Prochlorococcus marinus CUG1416: one gene and its partner. The main gene of each other region encodes a partner of the protein of the gene in region 2 in a complex. Links are inferred from orthologs where the notes say so. Each region holds a gene or a part of one and is shown on either strand. Other genes may lie near its edges. The genes, in order: HA146_RS01620 and uvrB.

Region 1 (3,382 bases), on a different replicon or contig from region 2:
TTTTGCTTTTTATATCAGAAATTCCTCCATAAAGATCATAGATTTTCCTGTTCGAGACCTCGAAGGCTATTGAATTTATAGTGAAATCTCTCCTTTTAAGATCCTCCTCAATAGTACTTTTAGTTACTGTGGGATTTAAGCCTGGAGCAGAATAAATCTCTTTTCTTGCAGAAGCAATATCAATTTTATAGTCATTAATATTTATTTCTACTGTGTTGTATAAATTAAATTCCTTGATTAAACATAAATCTACATTTACAATATTTTTTTTTATAAATTTTGCCAGAGAAATAGAGGAGCCTTCTATAACAAGATCTATATCTACAGGCTTAGAAAAAGATTCTTTGTGGAATTTACTAATTAATAAATCTCTTAAATAACCACCAACAAAAGCTACTTTAGTATTGTTATTAGATGCTATGTATTTAGTAATTAGGTTATATAAATTAAATGGAGTTTTGATTAATTCACCTTGGATGTAATTAGAGATATCGTTCATGAGTTTTAACTTATATAACGAATTGGAGCTAATCTGGGATCTAGAATTTTACTTCCTTTATCACCAAATTTTACTGCTAAAGATATTTTTTCCCCACTCCCAAAAATATGTATGATTTCACCTTTCCCAAATTTTGAGTGAATTAGCTTATCTCCAACTATCCAGCTCTTCCCTTTACTGGGTCCCGAATATAATTTCCTTACTGCATTTATTGGTTTGTTGACAAATTCATTTGGATTGTTTCGATCAACTCTTGTTAAACGATTAAGATGCAAATCTCTTCTAATTGAAGCACCACCAGTTTGTGGTAATTCGCCATCCATTAAATCTTCAGGTATTTCTGAAAGAAATATTGAAGGAATTGTTGCTTCACGCATTCCACCCCATAATCTTCTTTCTCTGGCATGACTTAAGAAAACTCTTTCTTTAGCTCTAGTAATACCTACGTAGCATAATCTTCTTTCCTCTTCAAGAAGTGAGGGAGTATCTATTGATCTATGGCTAGGGAAGAGACCTTGTTCTAGCCCAGTGATAAAAACATTTTGAAATTCTAAACCTTTACTATTGTGCAGAGTCATAAGAGTTACAGAGTTGGGATTATTTTTCTTCGTATCATTATCAGTTGTTAAGGCTGCTGTAGAAAGAAATCCCTCTACATCTCCACTTTCTGTTTCTTCTTCATATTGAGTAGCTGCATTAATTAGTTCTTGTAAGTTATTTCTTCTATCTTCAGATTCTTCAGTCCCACTAGATAGCAGGTCACTTAAATAACCACTTTTTTCTAATATTAGTTGTAGTAGTTGAGCAGGGCCTGAATTTTCTAGATAACACAGTAGATCATTCATAACTTCAGTAAATTTATTAATTCCTTTTGATGATCTGCCTATTGTTTCTTCAATACTTTGCTTATCATTGATTACTTCCCATAATGGAATATTTAGCTTGTTAGATAATTCATTAAGTTTTTGAATAGTAGTCTTACCAATCCCTCTTCTAGGAACATTTATGATGCGTAAAAGACTAACGTTATCTGAAGAATTAACCAGAACTTTTAAATATGCTATCGCATCTTTAATTTCCCTTCTATCATAAAAACGCAATCCTCCGAAAATTGTATAAGGAATGCGCCACCTTACAAGAGATTCCTCTAATACTCTTGACTGAGCTCTGGTTCGATATAAAATTGCAAAATTTTTCCAAATTGGCTTCTGATTATAATTGTTTAGTGATTTAATTTTATTGGTAATTGCTTCTGCCTCGGAAATTTCATCATCACAGCTGAGTAACTTTAAAAGCTCCCCTTTTTCTTTAGTAGCCCTTAAAACTTTGTCAATTCTTTCAGAGTTGTTTTCAATTAGCGAGTTTGCAGCATCAAGGATATTAGATGATGACCTATAATTTTCCTCTAATTTAATTAAAGATGATTTTGTATCTTCATTAAGTGAAGTTTTAAAATCTTCTTGAAAACCAATTAGAATTCTGAAGTCAGCTGCTCTGAAACTATAAATACTTTGATCAGCATCTCCTACTACAAAAATTGATCTATCTTCCCAACTAAAGAATTTTTTTGGTTCAGTATTTCCAGCAGCAATTAATTTTATAAGTTCATATTGTGTTCTATTTGTATCTTGATATTCGTCAACCAAAATATGTTTAAATCTTTTGTGCCAGTAATCTCTGACTATATCATTTTGCCTCAATAAGAAAACAGGCAAAAGTAGAAGATCATCAAAGTCTAGAGAATTATTTTTTGAAAGCGAAATTCTATATCTCTTGTAGGCTTCTGCAACTGTTTTATCAAAATTATTATCTGCTTTTTCTAAAAGATCATTCGCAGTTAGGCATTGATTTTTAGCATTACTTATTATTCTTTTAATCTTTTTGGGATCATATCTTTTAGGGTCAAGATTCATATCTTGACTGATAATTTCTTTTACTAAAGTTTGAGAATCTGTTTCGTCGTAAATTGAAAATTGCCTTGTCCATTTTAGTCCTTCTGGATCAGTATATTTTTCAATATCGTATCTCAGAAGTCTTGAAAATAAAGAATGGAAAGTACCGATCCAAAGGTTCTGAAGCCTCTCTTGGTGAACGTTTGTTCTTAATTGATTTTGATCAATTTCTTTGAGAGTTGCCCAAGGCTGAGCAAATTGATTTAAGGCTAATTCTTGAGCTAGAAGAACCTCTAATCTTGCCTTCATTTCTTTAGCAGCTTTATTAGTAAAAGTAACCGCAAGAATGTTGTAGGGATCTATAGAATTGTTCTCAATAAGATTTGCAATTCTGTGGGTAAGAGCTTTTGTCTTTCCGCTGCCTGCACCTGCTACAACCAATAATGGTCCATAAACATGATTTACTGCTAGTAGTTGTTCATTATTTAAGGACTTAAAAAGAAAATTGTTAGTTTGAGACACTTTTGGAAGGGTTTTTCAGAAATCAGACTTTACTATGAGGTTCAGATTCCGTTTCAAGGTGTTCTAACGTTTTTTTTAAATTTATAAGTTCATTGTTGTTATTTATTATTTCTTCAAATTTATTTTGAGGCATTCTTAATTTTATACTTCGGTCAATAATTTCTTTTTGCAATCTCTTTTTATATGAGGAAATAAGTTTCTTTGATAATTTTAAATCTTGTTGATCCAAAACTTTATTAAAAACATAATTTCATATTAGCGGAAAAAAATTTTTTTTTGAATTATTTCAACTATCACTTTGGAATGAAGTTATTAATTAAGAAGCATTGCGTTAATTTTGAAATTGTATTGTTTTTACTAGCTTTGTACTAATCTTAAACTCTAACTTTAACTTTTTACTTCAGGAATGTCAGTTTCAAATAATAATCAACTATTGACTGCTGATAATAAATTAAATGATTTAAGAAAC
Region 2 (3,262 bases):
AGATCAACCTGAAGTAAGAGGAATTGCATTAGATAAAAACCAAGTTCAAGTAAGTTTTCGAAAACTGCCTGATCGCCCAGGTGTGGCAGCATCGATATGCTTAGCATTAGCTGAAAATAATTTGCTTTTCGATACTATCGTGCAATCTGAAAGAATTTCCTCTTCCAGAACTAAGGATATTAGTCTTACCATGAATAAGCAAGATAGAAAAAAAGCTAACTTAGTTTTTGAGGCCTTAACAAAGAAGTTACCTGGTTCATACATTGAAGATGGCCCTGCGATAGGCAAAGTAAGCACTGTGGGAGCAGGAATGGCATTTAAGGTTGGAACGGCTGGAAAAATATTTAGAGCCCTGGCTGACCAAAATATCAATATTGAAATGATTGCGACTAGTGAAATTAGAACTTCATGTATTGTCTTAGAAAAAGATTGTGACAAAGCAGTTAATGCAATTCATAATCATTTCGAATTAGAGAAATAAGTTCTTCTTAGTTATTTCTTGCCAATTTTTGTCTTAATTTTTTGATTCTATCCCTCAAATTTGCTGCTTCTTCAAAATTCAACTCTTTTGCAGCATCTTTCATTTTAATTTCTAACTTATCTATTAAGTCAGGTAATTCTTCAAGCAAGCATTGATTATCGCTGGCATTGAGAATTGCATCCGTTTTGTTATTAACTATATTTATTAAATCTTTAGATAAACCACCAGCATCTAATTTCCTGGAAAGTTCTAGAAAAGATAAGATTGAATTTTCTATTTTTTTGCCTGCAGGTTTTGGAGTTATGCCATTGTCCTGGTTATGTTTTTTTTGAATAGTTCTTCTTCTTTCAGTTTCAGATATTGCTCTTTTCATTGAATCTGTGAAATTATCTGCATAAAGCAAGGCAAGACCTTCAACATGTCTTGCAGCTCTTCCAATTGTTTGAATTAAAGATCGTTCTGCTCTCAGAAAACCTTCTTTATCAGCATCTAAAATGGCGACTAACGATACCTCAGGAAGATCTAATCCCTCTCTTAATAAGTTAACTCCTACCAAAACATCATATTCACCCATTCTGAGGTCTTGAATAATTTCAATTCTTTCAATTGAATGGATTTCGGAATGCAAATATCTAACTCTTACTTTATTCTCAGATAAAAAATCAGTTAGATCTTCAGCCATTCTCTTTGTAAGTGTAGTCACAAGCACTCTTTGACTCTTTTCAGATCTAATTCTTATCTCAGATAACAGATCTTCGATTTGGCCCTCACTAGGTCTTACATCAATTACAGGGTCTAATACCCCAGTTGGTCTAATAACTTGCTCAATAAATTCACCATTACATTGATCTAATTCCCATTGACCAGGAGTTGCACTTATAAATAATGTCTGCTTTGATTTTTCCCAAAACTCTTCGCATTTTAAAGGTCTATTATCTGCAGCACTTGGCAATCTAAAACCATGATCTATTAAAACTTTTTTTCTAGATTGATCACCGTTATACATTGCATGAAGTTGAGGACATGTTACATGACTCTCATCGACTACCAACAACCAATCTTTAGGAAAGTAATCTATTAAGCATTCTGGTGGTGAACCTTCCTCCCTACCTGATAAATGACGAGCATAATTCTCAACTCCATTACAATAACCAACCTCTTTTAGCATTTCTAAATCATATTTTGTGCGTTGTTCGAGACGTTGAGCCTCTAATAATTTTCCTTCGTATGTAAATTTATCTAGTTGAGTTTTTAATTCACTTCTAATTGCACTTATTGCACTCTCAAGTCTTTCTTTTGGAGTAACAAAATGCTTCGCTGGGTAAACGCTAACTTGTTCTAGACTTTCAAGTATTTCTCCTGTAGTAGGGTCAACATATCTAATAGCCTCGACTTCATCACCAAATAATTCAATTCTTATTAATCTGTCTTCATAAGCTGGACCAATTTCTAAAACATCACCTTTAATTCTGAATCTACCTCTAGTAATTTCAATATCATTTCTAGTGTATTGATTTTCAACGAGCGACCTCAAAGAAGAACGTAGATTTATAGATTTTCCAACTTCAAATTTAACTGCAGCTTTTAAATATTCACTTGGTATACCAAGACCATAAATACAACTTATAGAGGCTACAACAATTACATCTTTTCTCTCGAATAATGAGCGTGTTGCAGAATGCCTAAGCATATCTATTTCTTCATTAATTGAAGCGGTTTTCGCTATGTATGTATCACTTACAGGGACGTAAGCTTCAGGTTGATAATAATCGTAGTAAGAAATAAAGTACTCAACAGCATTTTTCGGAAAGAACTCCCTTAATTCATTACATAGTTGTGCAGCTAACGTTTTGTTATGAGCTAATACAAGAGCTGGTCTTCCTGTTTGTTGAATTACATTCGCAATAGTAAATGTTTTACCAGTTCCAGTAGCTCCTAAAAGGGTCTGAAACTCTTTCCCACTATTAACGCCTCTAACTAATTTTTTTATAGCTTCAGGTTGATCTCCATTTGGTTCGTAAGGAGCTTGAAGCTTATAGTTGTTCATCAAGCTAATAGCTGAAGGGTATTAATATACTAAGAAATTTTTTCTCCAATTATTGAATTTTTCAAAGATTCTTTTAGGCCCCTAACAACCGCGATCATTGAGATTAAATCATCTAATTTGTTAACTGCAGATCCAACACCAACTGCTGAGGCTCCGCAAGATATTGCTAGTGGGCAAGTGACTTGGCTTAATCCAGAGGCACTCATTATTGGTATCTCCAAACCTTGTTTCTTAAATTCTTGATAAATAGCATAGGTAGCAGCAAGAGTTGGTACTGACTTTTCGAAAAAGCCCTGAATTCCAGAAGAATAAGGACTAGAACTCGTGCCACCTTCTGTTTGAATAATATCAACACTTTCTTCCACTAGCTTAATAGCAAGATCGACTTGTTTATCAATAGGCATAGTATGAGGAACCGTTACTGATAAAGGGACATTAGGCAATAAATCTCTCGTCTCTTTTGTAATGTTTAAGACTTTTTCTGCTGAAAAATTAATGCCTTTTTCATAAAAAGTATCGTAATTCCCTATCTCAATTAATGAAGCGCCTGCTTCTACAGACTCTAGGAAAAATCTTGGCACTACTGAACTAACGCAAACAGGTAATGCAGAATTCGCAAGTGCTAAATCAACAAGTTCAGGTTTACAAGCAATATCTACAAAGTCTGCACCTCCTAATGAAGCAGCCTCAACAATTGTTTTCACAGATTTAAAATCAAAATTATTCAATCCTGA

What was found.
Region 1: the proteins of uvrB (region 2) and HA146_RS01620 are in contact, whole or in part, in a crystal structure (PDB 7EGT), measured with the Thermus thermophilus proteins. The link is inferred for Prochlorococcus marinus CUG1416 from one-to-one orthologs. Residues at the interface, in WP_096411307.1 of Thermus thermophilus: Glu23, Leu25, Arg26, Asp27, Gly28, Glu29, Arg30, Phe31, Arg55, Glu326, Asp327, Phe328, Glu379, Ser382, Gln383, His398, Gly400, Arg401; in WP_096412145.1 of Thermus thermophilus: His654, Arg656, Phe657, Gln666, Asp668, Glu669, Lys680, Arg681, Leu682, Ser683, Lys685, Tyr686, Ala687.

What each region holds. Positions count from the first base shown.
Region 1 is NZ_JAAORM010000002.1:72,711-76,092, forward strand. What follows is about bases 210-3,257. They hold HA146_RS01620 (UvrD-helicase domain-containing protein), read right to left. Parts: upstream 2,914-3,257; coding sequence 505-2,913; downstream 210-504. Other genes in these bases: HA146_RS01615 (CCA tRNA nucleotidyltransferase), read right to left, coding at 210-499; HA146_RS01625 (hypothetical protein), read right to left, coding at 2,936-3,142. In the rest of the region: more of HA146_RS01615, read right to left, coding at 1-209; HA146_RS01630 (R-phycoerythrin subunit beta), read left to right, coding at 3,320-3,382. UniProt on the Escherichia coli protein: A helicase with DNA-dependent ATPase activity. Unwinds DNA duplexes with 3'-5' polarity. Translocates on single-stranded DNA with 3'-5' polarity. Initiates unwinding more efficiently from a nicked substrate than double-stranded DNA.
Region 2 is NZ_JAAORM010000005.1:525,598-528,859, forward strand. What follows is about bases 9-2,936. They hold uvrB (excinuclease ABC subunit UvrB), read right to left. Parts: upstream 2,529-2,936; coding sequence 489-2,528; downstream 9-488. Other genes in these bases: HA146_RS09160 (aspartate kinase), read left to right, coding at 9-481; HA146_RS09170 (DUF561 domain-containing protein), read right to left, coding at 2,558-2,936. Also shown: more of HA146_RS09160, read left to right, coding at 1-8; more of HA146_RS09170, read right to left, coding at 2,937-3,262. UniProt on the Escherichia coli protein: The UvrABC repair system catalyzes the recognition and processing of DNA lesions. A damage recognition complex composed of 2 UvrA and 2 UvrB subunits scans DNA for abnormalities.